Regions from separate parts of the Streptomyces sp. 1222.5 genome, predicted to be linked through region 3. Evidence: riboswitches for the same ligand, from Rfam matches in the RefSeq annotation. Region 3 holds a riboswitch; each other region holds the start of a gene.
What was found. Region 3 has a riboswitch for cyclic di-AMP ahead of BLW57_RS11110 (M23 family metallopeptidase). Riboswitches for the same ligand answer to the same signal wherever they lie in the genome.

Region 1: it holds a riboswitch for cyclic di-AMP, as region 3 does, so the genes downstream of both, BLW57_RS16650 (LysM peptidoglycan-binding domain-containing protein) here and BLW57_RS11110 (M23 family metallopeptidase) in region 3, are expected to answer to the same signal.
Region 2: it holds a riboswitch for cyclic di-AMP, as region 3 does, so the genes downstream of both, BLW57_RS22565 (transglycosylase SLT domain-containing protein) here and BLW57_RS11110 (M23 family metallopeptidase) in region 3, are expected to answer to the same signal.

What each region holds. Positions count from the first base shown of each region.
Region 1 is NZ_FNSZ01000001.1:3,729,711-3,736,395, forward strand. Features, by position in the region: gene BLW57_RS16640 (FtsB family cell division protein) at 1-77, opposite strand, end outside; gene eno (phosphopyruvate hydratase) at 181-1,488, opposite strand; gene BLW57_RS16650 (LysM peptidoglycan-binding domain-containing protein) at 1,853-2,542, opposite strand; cyclic di-AMP (ydaO/yuaA leader) riboswitch at 2,547-2,719, opposite strand; gene BLW57_RS16655 (LysM peptidoglycan-binding domain-containing protein) at 2,918-3,970, opposite strand; gene BLW57_RS16660 (cytochrome P450 family protein) at 4,128-5,450, opposite strand; gene BLW57_RS16665 (nucleoside triphosphate pyrophosphohydrolase) at 5,542-6,576, opposite strand.
Region 2 is NZ_FNSZ01000001.1:5,004,878-5,011,562, forward strand. Features, by position in the region: partial or broken gene BLW57_RS42455 (NAD(P)/FAD-dependent oxidoreductase) at 1-443, shown strand, start outside; gene BLW57_RS22560 (HAD family hydrolase) at 555-1,367, shown strand; gene BLW57_RS22565 (transglycosylase SLT domain-containing protein) at 1,557-2,045, opposite strand; cyclic di-AMP (ydaO/yuaA leader) riboswitch at 2,051-2,233, opposite strand; gene BLW57_RS22570 (polyprenyl synthetase family protein) at 2,963-3,973, shown strand; gene BLW57_RS22575 (LolA family protein) at 4,253-5,452, shown strand; gene BLW57_RS22580 (ABC transporter ATP-binding protein) at 5,488-6,495, shown strand; gene BLW57_RS22585 (ABC transporter permease) at 6,482-6,685, shown strand, end outside.
Region 3 is NZ_FNSZ01000001.1:2,486,933-2,493,617, reverse strand. Features, by position in the region: gene BLW57_RS11125 (DNA gyrase/topoisomerase IV subunit A) at 1-1,285, opposite strand, end outside; gene BLW57_RS11120 (M16 family metallopeptidase) at 1,602-2,996, shown strand; gene BLW57_RS11115 (M16 family metallopeptidase) at 2,993-4,381, shown strand; cyclic di-AMP (ydaO/yuaA leader) riboswitch at 4,611-4,770, shown strand; gene BLW57_RS11110 (M23 family metallopeptidase) at 4,784-5,539, shown strand; gene BLW57_RS11105 (GntR family transcriptional regulator) at 5,738-6,424, shown strand; gene BLW57_RS11100 (HPr family phosphocarrier protein) at 6,600-6,685, opposite strand, start outside.

The sequences.
Region 1 (6,685 bases), 1.2 Mb from region 3:
ACGCGGGCCGCCGTCTGCTCGCCGAGCAGCCGCAGCCTGGTCGCGGTGGAGAAACGGTCCCGGTCCTTCACGGCCATCTGGTCCTCCGCCTCCCCTTTCACGTGCGTACGTCCCCGGACACGGTACGGGACCGGGGACGGGGACGTACGTACGACTGGCTAAGACTTAGCCCGGTGGAGGTCAGCCCTTGGAGACCTCGTGGTGGCCGCGGAAGCGCGGGAAGGCGCTGCGGCCGGCGTACACCGCGGCGTCGTCGAGGATCTCCTCGATGCGCAGCAGCTGGTTGTACTTGGCGACACGGTCCGAGCGGGCCGGGGCGCCGGTCTTGATCTGGCCGCAGTTCACGGCGACCGCGAGGTCGGCGATGGTGACGTCCTCGGTCTCGCCGGAGCGGTGGGACATCATGCACTTGAAGCCGTTGCGCTGGGCCAGCTCGACGGCGTCCAGGGTCTCGGTCAGCGAACCGATCTGGTTGACCTTGACGAGCAGGGCGTTGGCGGAGCCCTCCTCGATGCCGCGGGCGAGGCGCTCCGGGTTGGTGACGAAGAGGTCGTCGCCGACGATCTGGACCTTGTCGCCCAGCTTGTCGGTGATGACCTTCCAGCCGGCCCAGTCGTCCTCGTACAGCGGGTCCTCGATGGAGACGAGCGGGTACGCGGAGACGAGCTCCTCGTAGTACTCGGTCATCTCGGCGGCCGAGCGGGACTTGCCCTCGAACTCGTACTTGCCGTCCTTGTAGAACTCGGACGCGGCGACGTCGAGCGCGAGCGCGATCTGCTCACCGGGGATGTAACCGGCCTGCTTGATGGCCTCGACGATGAGGTCGAGGGCGGCGCGGTTGGACTCCAGGTTCGGGGCGAAGCCGCCCTCGTCGCCGAGGCCGGTGGACAGGCCCTTGGTCTTCAGCACCTTCTTGAGGGTGTGGTAGACCTCGGCGCCCCAGCGCAGCGCCTCGGAGAAGGACTCCGCGCCGATCGGGGCGATCATGAACTCCTGGATGTCCACGTTGGAGTCGGCGTGCGAGCCGCCGTTCAGGATGTTCATCATCGGCACCGGCAGCAGGTGCGCGTTCGGGCCGCCCAAGTAGCGGAAGAGGGGGAGGTCCGAGGCCTCGGAGGCGGCGTGCGCGACGGCCAGGGAGACGCCGAGGATGGCGTTGGCGCCGAGCGAGCCCTTGTTGTCGGTGGCGTCCAGGTCGAACATGGCCTGGTCGATCAGGCGCTGCTCGGTGGCGTCGTAGCCGACGAGCTCCGGGCCGATCTGCTCGATGACGGCGAGGACGGCCTTCTCGACACCCTTGCCCTGGTAGCGGTTCGGGTCACCGTCGCGCAGCTCGATGGCCTCGAAGGCACCCGTGGAGGCGCCGGACGGGACGGCGGCACGACCCGTGCTGCCGTCGTCGAGGCCGACCTCGACCTCGACCGTGGGGTTGCCTCGGGAGTCCAGGATTTCCCGGGCTACGACGACGTCGATGGACGGCACGAGCATCTCCTTCTTGGATGTGACGCTGGAAGTGCGGGGCTGGGTGCCTCACGGCTCCGGGCCTTGCGCCTAGAGCCTATCCGCCCACGGGCCGTCGGCCACCGACCGACCGTCCCGTGGACAGGGCGGGACACGCAGACGGTACCCATTGTTCACCGTCGGAACAAAGGGGGGCGCGATGAAGAACAGGGAAAGGGCCGGAAGCGGACCGGGAGACGAAAAACCCCGCCCCGGCGCGTACGGGGGAAAGACGCGCCGGGGCGGGGAGCCCGTGGGGACGGGGGTGACCCTCACGGGGTCTTCGGGGTGGGCACCTCCAGGGTGCGCACCGGGGATGTGAGGGCGCTGTGGTCCGGCCGGGAGCCGGGTGTCACTTCAGGTGCAGCTGCTGACCGGGGAAGATCATGTCGGCGTCCTGGACGATGTCCTTGTTCAGCTCGAAGAGCTTCTTCCAGCCGCCCTGGACGTGGTGCTTCGTGGCGATGGTGCTGAGGGTGTCGCCCTTGACCACCTTGTACTCGCCGTCGCCCTTCTTGACCTTCTTGCCGGTCGGGGTGGTGACGGTCTTGCTCGCGGCCGGACGCTCGGCGGACCGGGAGGCGGCCTGCGTGTCGGTGGAGCGGGTGGTGGTCGTCGTCTTCGACGAGGAGCCGCCCGTCGAGGTGGAGCCGGTCGAGCCGTTGTAGGGGGTGCTCGACAGGCCCGTGCCGCAGACCGGCCAGGCGCCCTTGCCCTGGGCGGCGAGAACCTTCTCGGCGACGGCTATCTGCTGCGCCTTGCCGGCCTGGTTGGCCTGCGGGGCGTAGGCGGTGCCGCCGTACGCGGCCCAGGTGGAGGCGGAGAACTGCAGACCGCCGTAGTAGCCGTTTCCGGTGTTGATGGACCAGTTGCCGCCGGACTCGCACTGGGCGACCGCGTCCCACTGGGAGGCGGTGGCGGCGGAGGCGTTGCCGGCCGCCATCAGCGGAGCGGCGACGGCGGCACCGGTGACACCGGCGAGCGCGACGGCGCGGACGGCCTTGGACGGACGACGGTGCTTGCCCTTGCTGGAAAACAGCATGGATCGATCCCCTCACCGACGCCTGCGAGGTGAGCTGTCGGGTTCGGGCCGGTTGAGTTGCCCGGCCGCACTCCCGCTTGCGCGGAGTGCGGCTTCACCCCAAGCCGGTGCCGGCTCAACTGCCGGCAACGGCACTTACCTTGGGTCCCCCGCTCCTGCCTACGGCGCATGACGCGACGACTGTTCCCGGGCAACCGCTGGCAGGATTCGGCGTTGCGACTGCCGGGGCTCGTGGTGACGAGCGGCCTTGACCGTAGACACGCGATCCGCGGAATTTCAAAGACGATCAGGGCTTCTGAGACTCATCCCACACTTTCACCAAACCGGACATTAGCGCCGCAAGTGGGGCGTCAACTCCCGCTATCCGGCGTCCGTTTAGGTACCGATTTCCAGGGTCTGACCGGCAGTGATGCGGTTCGGGTCGGACCCGATCTCCTTCTTGTTGCCGGCGTAGAGGGCGCGCCACCCGCCCTCGACCGCAAGGGACTCGGCGATGGAGGCGAGCGAGTCGCCCTGACGGACGGTGTAGTCGTCCGCCTCACGGGAGGCGTGACGGCCGGTCGAGGTGGAGTCCTGACCGTTTGTCACGTTTTCGTCCGCGCTCTCGCCGCGGTGACGTCCGCCACTGCTGAGCGCGCCGGTGTCGACCAGGCTCCAGGATCCGGCGTTCTGCTGGGAATTGTCCGAGTTGCCGGCATCCGGAACGGCCGTGGGCGAGCCGCCGTCCCCCTGCGGGCTTCCGGCGTCACCGGCCTCGGGGGAGGCGGACTTGTCCGACTTGGGAGTGTTGGTACCGGTCGAATCGTCCTCGGTGCCGTGCCCCTTGCCGCCCTTGTCCGGGTGGGAGGTGGGCTTCCCGTGCGCGTCACCGGAGGAGTCCGAGTCGGCCTTGGAGCCGGAGGAGCCGGTGGAGTCGGAGGCGGAGGAATCGCCGGACGACGACGAATCCGGCAGACCGGACGACGGGGAGGTGTCACCCGATCCAGACGAGTCGTCCGAACCCTGTGCGTTCCCGGACTCGTCGACGCCCGTGTCGACGTCCAGGGAGCCGGAGTTCTGGGTCAGCCCGGAGAGCAGGGCGCAGGTGGCCCAGGGGGTGGTGCCCCGGTCGGCGAGGATCTTCTCGGCGACGGAGATCTGCTGCGAGCGGCTGGCCTCGTCGGCGCTGTAGGCGTACTGCCCGCCGCCGTACTTGTCCCAGTCCTCCTGCGATATCTGGAGTCCGCCGTAGTAGCCGTTGCCGGTGTCGGCGCTCCACGAGCCGCCGCTCTCGCACTCGGCCACCTTGTCCCACGTGGTGCCGTCGGCCGCGTTGGCGCTCGCCGCGCCGAGCAGCGGGATGGCGATGGCGGAGCCGGTCACTCCGGCCGCGACGAGGAGAGCTGGAGCCTGACGGGGGCGACGATGGCGGCCGTTCCCGGAGAGCATGCGGAAGCCTTTCGTGCGACAGCAGGACCGACGCGGCGGATGGTGCTCGTCGCCACGCTGAGGGAGGAACGTATCGGCAGACGATCACTTGTCACAAGTTCATGCCGCGCAGATCACGTGAAGATCACAGAGTTGAACGCCTGTGGTGTTGACGGTTCTACGAACTCTGGGCCGGCTCCTCGCCGGTTCCCCCGGTGGCCGGGGCGGCCGGAGTGAACTCCACGGGCAGGGTGCGCAGGCCGCGCATGATGAGTCCGCCGCGCCAGCGCAGTTCGGCCGGGTCGGCGGCGAGCCGCAGGTCGGGCAGGCGGGTGAGGAGGGTGGCGAGCGCGGTCTGGCCCTCCAGGCGGGCGAGCGGCGCGCCGAGGCAGTAGTGGATGCCGTGGCCGTAGCCGAGGTGCTGGTTGTCGCGGCGGGCGAGGTCCAGCACGTCCGGGTCGGCGAAACGCGCGGGGTCCCGGTCGGCCGCCGCCAGCACGACCAGCACCGGGTCGCCCGGCGCGATGTCCCGCCCGCCGACGGTGAGCGGCTCGGTGGCGAACCGCCAGGTGGCCAGCTCCACCGGCCCGTCGAAGCGCAGCAGTTCCTCCACCCCGGTCTCCAGGAGGTCCCGCTCCCCCCTCGCCAGGGACTCCTGCAGCCGCCGGCGCTGTGCGGGATGGGTGAGCAGGGCGTAGGTGCCGTTGCCGATGAGGTTGACGGTGGTCTCGAAGCCGGCGAACAGGAGGATGAAGGCCATGGCGGCGGCCTCGTTCTCGGTGAGGTGCTCACCGTGGTCGGAGGCGCGGATGAGACCCGAGATGAGGTCCTCGCCGGGCCCCGGCTCGGCGGGCAGGGCCGCACGCTTCTTGTGGATCAGCTCGGCCAGGTAGCCGCGCATCTTCTTCACCGACCGCGCGACCCCGCCCCGCGGTCCACCGCCGTGCCGGATCATCATCCCGGCCCAGTCCCGGAAGTCGTCCTGGTCCTCGCGCGGGACGCCGAGGAGGTCGCAGATGGCGTAGATGGGCAGCGGGAAGGCGAACTCGTGGATGAGGTCGGCGGAGCCACGCTCGGCGAACCGGTCGATGAGGTGGTCGGTGAGCTCCTGCACGCGGTGCGCGAACTCGGCGACCCGGCGCGGGGTGAACGCCTTGCTCACGAGCCGGCGCAGCCGGGTGTGGTCGGGCGGGTCGATGTTCAGCAGGTGCGTCATCAGCTCGGCCTTGCGCTCACCGGGGATGCCGGTCTTCCCCTTGGCGTGCGCGGGCTCGTCGTGATGCGCCGGGTTCTTGCTCAGCCGCTGGTCGGCCAGGGCCTGCTTGGCGTCGGCGTAACGGGTGACCAGCCAGGCCTCGACACCGCTGGGCAACCGGGTGCGGTGCACCGGCGCGTGCTCGCGCAGCCAGGCGTAGGCGGGGTACGGGTCGGTGGCGAACTCCCAGGTGAAGAGCTCGGGCGCGGAACCGGGGGCGGTCGAGGGGCGGGGCTGGTCGGTCACCCCTCGACGGTATCCGGACGGGCCCGCCGTCCCGCCCGCGGTGTCGTGCCCCGCGCCGCCGGGTTCCGTACCCTCGGGCCGCCCGGGCCCGCTACCCCTCCTGCGGCGCCGGGCCGTCCGCCCGGCCCGTGCCCTCCGCCGCGCGTATCGCGTCCCGGTAGACCCGTGCCGCCGCGCGCAGCGCCGCTTCCGGGTCGACGCCGGACGCCTCGGCGCGGACCGCCAGCGCGAGCAGCTCGTAGCCGACGCCCTCCCCCTGCGGCAGCGGGACGTCCAGGTCCGCCGTGCGTGCGCGGGAGGCGAGCTTGGCGGCGAGGGCGAGGCCGGGCTGGCCGAGGGGGACGCCCTCGGTGACCGAGGTGCGCTGTTTCTCCTCGGCCTTGGTCCGCAGCCAGTGCTCCTTGACGTCCTCCGGCGTCTCGGCCCTCTCCTCGCCGAAGACATGCGGGTGACGGTGGATGAGCTTGGCGACGATGCCGGCGGCCACGTCGTCGACGGAGAAGGGCGCCTCCGGGTCCTCCTCGGCTATGCGGGAGTGGAAGACCACCTGGAGCAGCACGTCGCCCAGTTCCTCGCGCAGCTCCTCGCGGTCGCCGGCCTCGATCGCCTCGACCAGTTCGTACGCCTCCTCGATGCCGTACTTGGCCAGGCCCAGGTGGGTCTGCCGGGAGGACCAGGGGCACTCGACACGGATGCGGTCCATGACCTGCACCAGGTCCAGGAGGCGGGCGCCGGGCAGGTCGTAGGAGGCGGGGAGCAGCTCCAGCTCCGGCATGGAGACGCGCCCGGAACCGGCCAGCCGGGCCAGACCGTCGGTGAGCGCGGGCTCGCCCTCGCCGGTGGCCACGACGACCACCGTCCGCCCGCCGGCGCAGGCGTCGACCAGCTCCTCGGCGGTGGGTGACGCCTCCTGCACCGCCGTCCCGGCCTCCCGCAGATACGGCAGCTGCGGGTGCGCGCCGTCCGCGCACAGCACGAGGTCGGCGGTGCGCAGGGCCTGCCAGGCGGGCCAGGACAGCAGTCCGGGGGCGACGCGGTGGCTCGTGGTGAGCAGGACGATGCGGCCGCGGGCGGGCTCGTGGCCCGTGGGGCCGGGGGCGGAGGGTTCGGGGCGGGATGCGTTCACGATCCGAACGTAACCCACCGCGGCCCGGGACGGATTCCGTTGTCCACAGGGCCGAGGGGATCATGTGATCGTACGACCGACAGCCCGTCGTCGTACCGTGCCGTCGTAC
Region 2 (6,685 bases), 2.5 Mb from region 3:
CTGCCCGAGCCCGCCCGCCACCACCTGGTCCGCCGGGTGCTCGGCCCGCTCGGCGCCTGGTGGCTGCGCGAGCCTTCGACAGCGGGGTGCGGGTCCAGGAGATCGAGCGGCTGGTGGGTGCCGAGGTCCCGGCGGCAACCCGGTCCTGCCCGTCCGCACCCTCGGCGGTCGGGCAGAGCGGCCCACCGCCGACCGTGTCGTCGCCGCCACCCGCTACCGCGTCGACATCGCGGCGACGGTCTTCCTCGGCCACGGGCTGCGCACCCGGCTCGCGGTGAGCCGCGGCACGCCCCGGCTCGGCCCCGGCTGTGTCACCGGTGCCCTGCCTGTACTTCACGGGGCTTCCGGCGGCGTCCTCGTACGGGCCGGTGATGCGCTTCGTGTGCGGTACGGAGTTCGCCTCCCCCCGTCTGGCGAAGCACCTGGCCGCGCGGCACGGCTGAGGTGCGGCTGGGCCATCGAGGTTCCGGAGTACGCCACTTGGGGCCGAGCAGCACGTAAGTACGTGGAGAGAGCGGTGAGTCGGCGGGGCGCGGTGTCCGTATTCTCTGATCATGGCACCCACCCCGGCATATGCACTGATCGCCACCGACCTGGACGGGACGTTGCTGCGTGGCGACGACACCGTCTCCGACCGGTCGCTCGCCGCGCTCGCGCGGGTGGCGGGGGCGGGCGCCCGGCATCTGGTGGTGACGGGCCGGCCGGCTCCGCGGGTACGGCCGCTGCTGGCGAACCTCGGCTGCACGGGGCTCGCGGTGTGCGGACAGGGTGCTCAGGTCTACGACGCCGCGGCGGACCGCCTGCTGTGGTCGGTCCGGCTGGACCGGGAGCTGGCGGAGACCGCGCTCGGCAAGATCGAGGCGGAGGTGGGCCAGGTGTTCGCGGCCGTAGACCAGGACGGGGTGGACGGGCTCACCCTCATCGAGCCCGGCTATCTGATGCCGCACCCCACGCTTCCCGCGCTCCGGGTGGGCCGGCGCGACGACCTGTGGTGCGAGCCCATCAGCAAGGTCCTGCTGCGCCACGCCACCCTGTGCGACGACGAGTTGGCGGCGGTCGCGCGTGCGGCGGTGGGTTCGCTGGCGACCGTCACCATGTCCGGGCCGGGCACCGTGGAGCTCCAGCCGCGCGGGGTGACCAAGGCGACCGGGCTCGCGCTGGCCGCCGAGCGGCTCGGAGTGGGCCCGGAACGCGCGCTGGCCTTCGGGGACATGCCCAATGACATCCCGATGTTCGACTGGGCCGCGCGGGGCGTGGCCATGGCCAACGCGCACCCCGAACTCAAGGCGGTGGCCGACGAGGTCACCGAGTCGAACGAGGACGACGGCGTGGCCGTCGTCCTCGAAGGACTCTTCCCGGCCGGGTGACCGGCTCTTCGGCACTGCTCCGTTCGTCCGGAGGCCGGTGCGCGCCGGTCCGTCAGGTGCCGGTGCGCTCCGGTCCGCCGGGCGTCGGGTGCGGGATGCCGGGCGGGTTCCGGTCCGCCGCCGGTGCGCGCCGGGCACGTCCGCCGGAACGTGCTCGGTGCGTCCGCCGGTACGGGCCGGACCCGTCCGTCAGTACGCGCCGAAGACGTTGTCGATCGAGCCGTACCGCGCGGCCGCGTAGTTGCAGGCGGCGGTGATGTTCGCGACCGGGTCGTAGGGGTCGAAGGAGGTGCCGACCACGTGGTAGGCGGCGAAGGTCGGGTCGATGACCTGGAGCAGACCCTTGGACGGGGTGCCCTTGACGGCGTTCGAGTCCCAGAGGTTGATGGCGTTGGGGTTGCCGGAGGACTCCCGCATGATGTTGCGGTAGATGCCGTGGTACGTGCCCGGGATCTTCTTCTCGGCCATGATCGCGAGGGATTCGCGGATCCAGCCGTCGAGGTTGTTCGGGTACCCGGCGGGGGTGGTGGAGGCCGTCGGGGCGGTGGTGGGGGCCGCGGAGGCGCTCGCGGCGCCGACGAGCGGCAGGGCGAGGACAGCGGCGCCGGTGCCGAGGGCGGCGATGGTGCGGACGAGGCGGTTGTTCCGGGTGCGGCGGGGCTGAGCGGCAGCAGGCATGGGGAAGTTCCTCTCCGTCGCCTGCGAGGTGAGCTGTCGGGTTCGGGCGGGGAGGTGCCCGGCCGTGCCCTGGGGAGGCGCGGCTTCACCCCTAGCCGTTCCGGTGCGACGTGTGCCGACCGGTACGGCGATGGCTTACCTGGGTCCCCCGCTCCTGCCGTACGAAATGAGTTCGTCGATGGGTTACGCGGGCGGCGGCAGGATTAGGCGTCCGCCCGACGGCCCGGAACGTATGCGAGAGCACATGTCGGGAACAAGTACTGGATTCACACAACACCCTATTTGACCTTGGTCTGTGGCTTTTGAGGCGCTTGATCCTTTGCGGTTGCCAACTCTCAACTCGCCAGTAGGGCAAGGGGAGAAGGGGATGCCGGTGAGTGGGGGTGGTTCTCCCGCCCGAGTGAGCCAACTCACGAAATAGCAAAATAATGCAAATCAGACATGAGGGATTCAGGTGATTTGCGGCCGAGGTGGCATTGCGGCGGAACCCGCGACGAGGCGCCGGTCGTTGTGGTGGTGGCCGCGGCGCGCGAAGAGGTGAAGTGCGGCGACGAGGGAAGGGGGTGTCCGGGTGGGTGTCGGGTGCTGTTGCGCGCCCGATGTGCCCGTTGTATCCGTTGTGCCCGAGTGGGTCGCCGCTCCCGGCGTGCTCCCGAGGTGTCCACCGGGTGGCGTCGGCATTACTCCGCTCACGCCGCGTTTCGCGACAAAGTGTGCGGATTCCTGTTAAGTCGATAAATGTCCATTCTTACCAACCGATCAAACCCATACCGGTCATGATCCGATACCGCCCAGGCTGGACCGGTGGGCGCTATCGGTGATCGAAAGAGGACCGGATACGCTGACTTGAGTGATGGCAGCGACCTATCGACAAACCGTGTAAGCGCCAGCAGACACCAGCAGACAGGAGACCCCTCGTGACCGTCGTCGGGCCGTTCGGGCTGAGCGTGCGGGACCAGGCTCTGGAAGCCGATGTCCAGGCCGGATTGACGGCTGTCGAGGAAGGCTTGCTCGAGGCCACCAAGAGCGAGGTCCCGTTCATCACGGAGGCCGCGCAGCACCTCGTACGGGCCGGTGGGAAGCGGTTCCGTCCGCTGCTCGTGATGCTCGCGTCCCAGTTCGGCGACCCCTACGCGCCGGGCATCGTGCCCTCGGCAGTGGTCGTGGAGCTGACCCACCTCGCCACGCTGTACCACGACGACGTGATGGACGAGGCGGCCGTGCGCCGCGGTGTGGACAGCGCCAACACCCGCTGGGGCAACTCCGTCGCGGTCCTGACCGGCGACTTCCTGTTCGCCCGGGCCTCCCAGATCCTCGCCGACCTCGGTCCCGAGGCGGTCCGGGTGCAGGCCCTCGCGTTCGAGCGGCTGGTCACGGGCCAGATCCTGGAGACCGCCGGTCCCACGGACGGCCGCGACCCGGTCGATCACTACCTGGACGTACTCGGCGGCAAGACGGGCTCGCTGGTCGCGGTCTCCTGCCGGTTCGGCGCGATGATGTCCGGCGCCGACGAGACGGTCGTCGACGTGCTCACCCAGTACGGCGAGCGGCTCGGGGTCGCCTTCCAGCTCGCGGACGACGTCCTGGACATCGCCTCCGACTCCCACGAGTCCGGCAAGACCCCGGGCACCGACCTGCGCGAGGGCATCGCCACGCTGCCCGTGCTCCGGCTGCGCGAGCGGGCCGCCCGGCTCGGGCTGGCCGAGGACATCGCGCTGTGCGAGCTGCTGGACTCCGATCTCAGCGACGACGCCCGGCACGCCGAGGCGCTGGCGGCGCTGCGCGCCCACCCCGCGCTGGAGCAGGCCCGCCAGGACACGATCCGCTACGCGAAGGAGGCCCGGGCCGCGCTGGCGCCGCTGCGGGAGTGCGACGCCAAGGCGGCGCTGATCGAGCTGTGCGATGCGGTGGTGCACCGCGCCGGCTAGTCCGGCCGGCCACAGAACGGCGCCCGCGGAACGGCGCCCCCGCACGGTCTCTCCCCTGGGAGAGCGGTGCCGACCCCTACGGGGAGGGGGAGACGCCGCCCCCGCGTGTCATACCGCAGGCGTACACCGAGTTGCTGCCGCGGTCTGACGCTTCCTCACGGCCGATTTGGTCAGATGGACACCACGGAAATCACCACTCCTCACCGATTCGGGTGAGAATGGCGGCTCAGGTGGACCAGCGTGAGGACAGCCGCCGCCGACGACGGAGGTAACGCACACATGGCACCGTACGAATCCGACGACGCAGCGGACGCGGCGCGGGACGAGGACGCGCGTTCCGGCCGCCGCAAGGCCGCCCGGTACGCCGTACCGGTCGCGGTGGTGGGGGTGGCGGCGGCCACGATCGGGCTGGTCCCGGCGCTCGCCGACTCCGGTGACCCCGACCTGCCCAGGATCAGCGCACAGCAGCTCATCGAGAAGATCGCCAAGTCGGACACGCAGCAGCTGTCCGGCACAGTGAAGATCAACACCGATCTGGGCCTGCCGGACCTCGGCGGCCTGGAGAACAGCCTCGCCTCGGGGGCGGCCCCGGGCTCCGGCGACGGCTCCTCCGCCGACCCGCAGTCCAAGCTCACCGAGCTGGTCAGCGGCAGCCACACCCTGCGCGTGGCGGCCGACGGCCCGGACCGGCAGAAGCTCTCCCTGCTGGAGCGGGGCGCCGAGTACAGCCTCATCCACGACGGCAAGGACGTCTGGGGCTACGACAGCAAGAGCAACGAGGTCTACCACTCCACCGCGGCCGACTCCGGCGAGGACCACCGGGCGAAGCCGCCCGCCACGCCCGAGGACTTCGCCGGCGAGGCGCTGAAGTCGGTGGACGACACCACGTCCGTCACCGTCGACGGCACCATGCGGGTCGCCGGCCGCGACGCCTACAAGCTGCTGATCAAGCCCAAGCAGTCCGGCAGCACGGTCGGCGCCATCAGCATCGCGGTGGACGCGAAGACGGGTACGCCGCTGAAGTTCACGCTGACGCCGAGGAGCGGCGGGGCCGCCGTTCTCGACACGGGCTTCACCCAGGTCTCCTTCGCCGAGCCGGCGGCCTCGACCTTCGACTTCACCCCGCCCAAGGGTGCGAAGGTCACCGAGGACGAGGACGGCCCCAAGGGGCGGGAGCACGCCCACAAGGGCGGCGACGACTTCGGCAAGGGCCTGGACGGAGCCACCGTCATCGGCAAGGGCTGGACGTCCGTCGCCACCTTCGACACCGGCGCCGGCGGCGGCCAGCCCACCGGCTCCCAGGGCGGTGACCTGGGCGGCTTCCTGGGCTCGCTCGGCGAGCAGGTCTCCGGCAAGTTCGGCAAGGGCACGGTGTTCTCCACCCGCCTGGTCAACGCCCTGATCACCGACGACGGCAAGGTCTACGCCGGCGCCGTGACCAAGGAGGCCCTGGTGAAGGCGGCGGACACGGGGAAGTAATCCTTCCCGGGCACGAGGATTCGAGGGGGGAGCCGATGGACGCACCGTCCGCCACGCAGCGGGAGGGGCACGACCCGGAGGACGCGCGGGAGCACGACCCGGCGGAGGCGCCCGAGGGCGTCATCGCCACGCGCGGACTCACCAAGCGCTACCGCGGCGGACAGCTCGCCGTGGACGGTCTCGACCTGACCGTCCCGGCGGGCAGCGTCTTCGGCTTCCTCGGCCCGAACGGCTCCGGCAAGACCACCACCATCCGCATGCTGATGGGCCTGATCGAGCCGACCTCGGGCACGGCACGGGTGCTGGGCCGCCCCATGCCGCGGGCGGCTCGTGCGGTCCTGCCGCAGGTCGGCGCGCTCATCGAGGGCCCCGCCCTGTACGGCTTCCTGTCCGGCCGGGACAACCTCCTGCGCTACGACGCCGCCGACCCGACCGCCGACCCGCGCACCCGGCGCGTCCGCGTCGCCGCCGCCCTGGACCGGGTGGGCCTCACGGCCGCCGCGGGCAAGAAGGCGAAGGCGTACTCGCTCGGCATGAAGCAGCGCCTCGGCCTGGCCGCGGCGCTGCTCCAGCCGCGCCGACTGCTCGTCCTGGACGAACCGACCAACGGCCTCGACCCGCAGGGCATGCGGGAGATCCGCACCCTGATCAGGGAACTGGCCGCCGACGGCACGACCGTCTTCCTCTCCTCGCACCTCCTGGACGAGATCGAGCAGGTCTGCACGCACGCGGCGGTGATGACGCGGGGCCGGCTCGTCACCCAGGGCGCGGTCGCCGACCTGGCGGCCGGGGCGCGCGGCCGGCTGGTGGTGCTCACCCCGGACGCGGCCGACGCGGCCCGGGTGCTCAAGGAGCAGGGGATCGGGGACGTCACCGCGGACGGTGACCGGGTCACCGGCGAGCCGCCCGCGCGGGACCTCGCCGAGGTGACCGCGGCCCTGGTCGGCGCGGGCGTGCGCGTCCGGGGCCTCACGCTCGAACGGGCCTCGCTGGAGGACGCGTTCGTGGCACTGACGGGGGAGGGTTTCGATGTCGCGGGCTGAGACGGTCCCGGGCCCGGCCGGCGGGGCCGGCACGCCGCTCCCCGCGCCGCCCGGGGAGGCGGCCGTCCGGCGGCCGCGTCTCCTGTGGACCTTCGGGCTGCTGCGCAGCGAGATCGTCACCACGGTCCGCCGCTGGCGCACGCTCGCCCTGCTGGGTGTGCTGGCGGCGGTGCCGGTGCTGGTGGGGATC
Region 3 (6,685 bases):
TCAGCGAGAAGCGCCGCATCAGGCGCTCCTTGGCCTGCGCGGAGTTCTCACTGGACCGGATGAGCCGGATGACCTCGTCGATGTCTACCAGCGCGGTCAGCAGGCCCTCGACCAGGTGGAGCCGGTCGCGCCGCTTGGTGCGGCGGAATTCGCTGCGGCGCCGGACCACGTCGAAGCGGTGGTCGAGGTAGACCTCCAGCAGCTCCTTCAGCCCGAGGGTGAGCGGCTGGCCGTCGACCAGGGCGACGTTGTTGATGCCGAAGGACTCCTCCATCGGCGTCAGCTTGTACAGCTGCTCCAGGATCGCCTCGGGCACGAAGCCGTTCTTGATCTCGATGACCAGGCGCAGGCCGTGCGCGCGGTCGGTGAGGTCCTTGACGTCGGCGATGCCCTGGACCTTCTTCGAGTTGACCAGGTCCTTGATCTTCGCGATGACCTTCTCGGGACCGACCGTGAACGGCAGCTCGGTGACGATCAGGCCCTTGCGGCGGGCGGTGACGGTCTCGATCGCCACCGTCGCGCGCATCTTGAAGGTGCCGCGGCCGGTCGCGTACGCGTCCCGGATGCCGTCCAGGCCCACGATCCGGCCGCCGGTGGGCAGGTCGGGGCCCGGGACGTGCTTCATCAGCGCGTCCAGGTCCGCGTTCGGGAACCGGATCAGATGGCGGGCGGCGGCGATGACCTCGCGCAGGTTGTGCGGCGCCATGTTCGTCGCCATGCCGACCGCGATGCCCGACGAGCCGTTGACCAGCAGGTTCGGGAAGGCGGCCGGCAGCGCCACCGGCTCCTGCTCCTGGCCGTCGTAGTTGGGCGCGAAGTCGACCGTGTCCTCGTCGATCGACTCGGTCATCAGGCTCGTCGCCTCGGCCTGGCGGCACTCGGTGTACCGCATGGCGGCCGGCGGGTCGTCGTTGCCCAGCGAGCCGAAGTTGCCGTGGCCGTCGACCAGCGGCACGCGCATGGAGAAGGGCTGCGCCATGCGGACCAGGGCGTCGTAGATCGACGCGTCGCCGTGCGGGTGCAGCTTGCCCATGACCTCGCCGACGACACGCGCGCACTTCACGTACGAGCGGTCGGGGCGCAGGCCCATCTCGTTCATCTGGTAGACGATCCGGCGGTGCACCGGCTTGAGTCCGTCACGGGCGTCCGGCAGGGCGCGCGAGTAGATGACCGAGTACGCGTACTCGAGGTAGGAGCCACGCATCTCGTCCACGACGTCGATGTCGAGGATCCTCTCCTCGAACGAATCGTCGGGCGGCGGGGTCTTCGTGCTGCGGCGGGCCATCGCTGCCGGCTCCTCCTGATCTGGTCGCTCACCGAAGGGGCGCGCACCCTCCGGCTCGCTCTTGCTGAAGCGATTGACGGATCTGTCGCGGACCATTGTGGACCGCGGTACTGACAACCCGGGCCGCGACCCGGTCTCCGCGCACCCGCCCCGCGCCGGAAGACGCCCGGAGGGGGCCGGACGCAGGCTACGCGATCCGCTGTGGGCGTACGTCCCGCGGGAACTTCGCCGAGGCCCCGCACGCTTTGCATACAGTGGCAGGAACGGCAGGAAAACCGCGGTTTCGACGACCGCCTCCGCTCGCGAAGGGACGTACATGCCCATGGGTCACACGACCACGGCCGAGGCAGGCTCCGGGGGCCTGACAGCGACCGAGCACCGGCTGGCCAACGGTCTGCGCGTGGTGCTCTCCGAGGACCACCTGACCCCGGTGGCGGCGGTCTGCCTCTGGTACGACGTCGGGTCCCGCCACGAGGTCAAGGGGCGTACCGGCCTGGCTCACCTCTTCGAGCACCTGATGTTCCAGGGCTCGGCGCAGGTCAAGGGCAACGGCCACTTCGAGCTGGTGCAGGGCGCCGGCGGCTCGCTCAACGGCACCACCAGCTTCGAGCGCACCAACTACTTCGAGACCATGCCCGCCCACCAGCTGGAGCTCGCCCTCTGGCTGGAGGCCGACCGCATGGGCTCGCTGCTCGCCGCGCTGGACGACGACTCGATGGAGAACCAGCGGGACGTCGTGAAGAACGAGCGCCGCCAGCGCTACGACAACGTTCCCTACGGCACCGCCTTCGAGAAGCTGACCGCGCTGTCGTACCCCGAGGGCCACCCGTACCACCACACGCCGATCGGCTCGATGGCGGACCTGGACGCCGCCACTCTGGAGGACGCGCGCCAGTTCTTCCGCACCTACTACGCGCCGAACAACGCGGTGCTCTCGGTGGTCGGCGACATCGACCCGCAGCAGACCCTCGCCTGGATCGAGCGGTACTTCGGCTCCATCGCGTCCCACGACGGCAAGCCCGAGCCCCGCGACGGCTCGCTGCCGGAGATCATCGGCGGGCAGAAGCGCGAGGTCCTCGTGGAGGAGGTCCCGGCGCGTGCGCTGATGGCCGCCTACCGGCTGCCCCACGACGGCACGCGCGCGTGCGACGCGGCCGACCTCGCCCTGACCGTCCTCGGCGGAGGCGAGTCCTCCCGCCTGTACAACCGGCTGGTGCGCCGCGACCGTACGGCCGTCGCGGCCGGCTTCGGCCTCCTGCGGCTGTCCGGGGCGCCCTCCATGGGCTGGCTTGACGTGAAGACCTCCGGTGACGTCGAGGTGCCGGTCATCGAGGCCGCCATCGACGAGGAGCTGGCCCGGTTCGCCGCGGAGGGCCCGACGCCCGAGGAGATGGAGCGCGCCCAGGCCCAGTTGGAGCGCGAGTGGCTGGACCGGCTCGGCACGGTCGTCGGCCGCGCCGACGAACTGTGCCGGTACGCCGTCCTGTTCGGCGACCCGCAGCTCGCGCTCACCGCCGTCAAGCGCGTACTGGAGGTCACCCCCGAGGAGGTCCAGGAGGTCGCCAAGGCCCGGCTGCGGCCCGACAACCGCGCGGTGCTCGTCTACGAGCCGAAGTCCCCGGAGACCGTCGAGGACGCCCAGGTCCCCGAGGACCCGGAACAGGAAGCGACCGTAGAGGCCGGCAACGAGAACGAGGAGACGGCCAAGTGACCGAGCTCGCCACCATGGAGTTCCACCCCCGGCCGCAGCCGGGCGACGCCAAGCCGTGGGCGTTCCCGGCCCCCGAGCGCGGCACGCTGGACAACGGCCTGACCGTGCTGCGCTGCCACCGCCCCGGCCAGCAGGTCGTCGCCGTCGAGGTGATGCTGGACGCACCCCTGGACGCCGAGCCCGCCGGCCTGGACGGCGTCGCCACGATCATGGCGCGGGCCTTCTCCGAGGGCACGGACAAGCACTCGGCCGAGGACTACGCCGCCGAGCTGGAGCGCGCGGGCGCCACGCTCGACGCGCACGCCGACCACCCCGGGGTCCGGCTCAGCCTGGAGGTCCCGGCCTCCCGCCTGGCCAAGGGCCTCGGCCTGCTCGCCGACGCCCTGCGCGCCCCCGCCTTCGCGGAGAGCGAGGTCGAGCGGCTGGTCCGCAACCGCCTGGACGAGATCCCGCACGAGCTGGCCAACCCCTCCCGCCGGGCCGCCAAGGAGCTCTCCAAGGAGCTGTTCCCGGTGACCTCGCGCATGTCCCGGCCGCGCCAGGGCACCGAGGAGACGGTCGAGAAGATCGACGCGGCGTCCGTACGCGCCTTCTACGACCGGCACGTCCGCCCCGCCACGGCCACCGTGGTCGTCGTCGGCGACCTCACCGGCACCGACCTGGAGGAGCTGCTCGGCGACACCCTCGGCGCGTGGACCGGCACGCCGGGCGAGCCGCGGCCGGTGCCGCCGGTGACCGCCGACGACACCGGCCGCGTGGTCATCGTGGACCGGCCGGGCGCCGTGCAGACGCAGCTGCTCATCGGGCGCGTCGGCCCGGACCGGCACGACCGGGTCTGGCCCGCCCAGGTCCTCGGCACCTACTGCCTCGGCGGCACCCTCACCTCCCGCCTGGACCGCGTGCTGCGCGAGGAGAAGGGCTACACCTACGGGGTACGGGCGTTCGGGCAGGTCATGCGGTCGGCCCCGGACGGCACCGGTGCCTCGATGCTCGCCATCAGCGGCTCCGTGGACACGCCGAACACCGGTCCCGCGCTGGACGACCTGTGGAAGGTGCTGCGCACCCTCGCGGCGGAGGGCCTGACCGACGCCGAGCGGGACGTCGCCGTGCAGAACCTCGTCGGGGTGGCGCCGCTGAAGTACGAGACCGCGGCGGCCGTCGCGAGCACCCTGGCCGACCAGGTCGAGCAGCACCTGCCCGACGACTTCCAGGCGACGCTGTACCGGCAGCTGGCCGCGACGGGCACGGTCGAGGCGACCGCGGCCGTCGTCAACGCCTTCCCGGTGGACCGGCTGGTGACCGTCCTCGTCGGCGACGCCTCCCGGATCAAGGCGCCGGTCGAGGCGCTCGGCATCGGCGAAGTCACCGTCGTCACGGCCGAATAGCGGCCGCTGCCGCGGAGCACGGCACGCGTGCGTGGGGCCCTGCCGACCTACGGGTCGTCAGGGCCCCCGCCGTTCCACTCGCTTCACCAGATGCCCGATTTGGGGCGGAGGTTGCCTGTCTGCCCTGTGGGATGCGCTACAAAAGCCCGGATCCGTTTGAGGATTGAAAGCGGGCTTCCGTAGGTTCGTCCAGGCTGTTCGTCACGCACCACGCCGCGCCCGCGGCACCGGACAGTCATCGCCGAGTCCCCGTACGGCGCGAGCCAGGGGAGCCGGGGACCCATCGTCCCTGGGGTGAATCGGGCGCCCGCGCGTGAGCGAGGGGGCCCGTAGGAGACCTTCCTGCTCCGAACCCGTCAGCTAACCCGGTAGGCGAGAAGGAAGGAAAGGACCAGCCACTTCATGGCGTTCATGTGCGCCACCGGGAAGCATCGCAAGCCCGGCCGGGTCAAGCGCACCACCGCGCAGGCGGCCGGTGTCGCCGCCCTCACCACCACGGGTGTCATCGGCACCCTCGCCGCGTCGCCGGCGCTCGCCGCCGAGAACGCCGCGGAGCAGACCGGCCTCACGCCCGTCGTGACCGTCAGCGACGACGTCGCGGAGCAGATCAGCGCGCAGGCGGACGCCCAGAAGCAGGCCGCCGAGCAGCAGGCGGCCGAGGAGGCCGCCGCCAAGGCCGCCGCCGCCAAGGTCAAGGAGGAGCGCGAGGCCAGGGCCCGCGCCGCCCGTGAGGCCGAGCGCAAGCGCCTGAACGCGTTCGTCGCCCCGATCGTGCACTCCTACGTGTCCACCGCCTACAAGGCCAGCAGCTCGCTGTGGTCCTCCGGCTCCCACACCGGTATCGACTTCCACGCGGCCAGCGGCACGTCCGTCCACGCGGTCGGTTCCGGCACCGTCGTCTCCACCGGCTGGGGCGGCGCGTACGGCAACCAGATCGTGATCCGGATGGCCGACGGCATGTACACCCAGTACGGCCACCTGTCGTCCATCGGCGTCACGGTGGGCCAGAAGGTCGTCCCCGGCCAGCAGATCGGTCTGTCCGGCGCGACCGGCAACGTCACGGGCCCGCACCTCCACTTCGAGGCCCGTACGAGCCCCGACTACGGCTCGGACGTCGACCCCATCGCCTATCTCCGCAACCACGGCGTGAACGTCTGACGCCACCCCGCGGACATGCGAAAGCCCCGGCTCACCGAGCCGGGGCTTTCGCCGTTTCCGGGTGATCCCCGTCGGACCGCTGTCCAAAAAATATCCATGGATTCCGGCCTGCCGTCGGAAATTCGGCCTCTTTGGAATAGAGTCACGGAAAGGGCGTCCCCTGCGGGCGTTTCACGGGGATTAAGGCGGAGGTCGGTCATGCGTGTTCCGGCGCATTCGGTGTGCACGGCGATCCGGGACGACATCGTCGCCGGTGTCCACGAGCGCGGCGGCCGGCTCACCGAGGAAGTGCTGGCCCGCCGCTACGGCGTCTCGCGCGTCCCCGTCCGTGAGGCCCTGCGCACCCTGGAGGCGGAGGGGTTCGTGGTGACCCGCCGGCACGCGGGCGCGTGCGTGGCCGAACCGACCGCGCAGGAGGCCGCAGACCTGCTGGAGATGCGCCTGCTCCTGGAGCCGCTCGGCGCGGCACGGGCGGCACAGCGGCGTACGGAGGCCCATCTCAAGGTGCTGCGCGGCCTGGTACGGCTGGGCCAGGAGCGGGCCAGGAGGGGCGGCAGCGAGGAGCTGCGCGCACTGAGCGGCTGGTTCCACGAGACGCTGGCGCAGGCCTCCGGCAGCCCCTCGCTGGCCTCGATGCTCACCCAGCTGCGCCACAAGATCACCTGGATGTACGCGGTGGAGGCCCCGCAGAGCCCGCTGGACTCCTGGGCGGAGCACGGCGCGATCGTGGACGCGGTGGCACGCGGCGACGGCGAGCGCGCGCGGGCGGTCACGGCGCTGCACGCCGAGCGCGCGACGGGCGCGCACCGTCTGCGCTTTTCCGGCGGCGCCGAGCGTGTGAGGACTTCGCAACATGCCGTAAACACGACGGGCCGACGGTATTAACACGGGTGTCGTATACAAAGAGGGGGAATTCGGTGGGGGTTGTTTCTCGCTGCCCGAATTCATTCTCGCGGTGATTTCCGCGCGTTGATTTCGCCGAGCGATCGAAGCCGCTCGAAAAGCCGAAGCCGCGCCGCCCGGAAAGGCGACGCGGCTTCGGCGTTCGGACGCGAGGTGCTCAGACCGTCTCGGGCAGCTCTTCCAGGCCCTCGGCGACCAGCTTGGCCAGGCGGTCCAGGGCGGCGTCCGCGCCCTCGGCCTCCG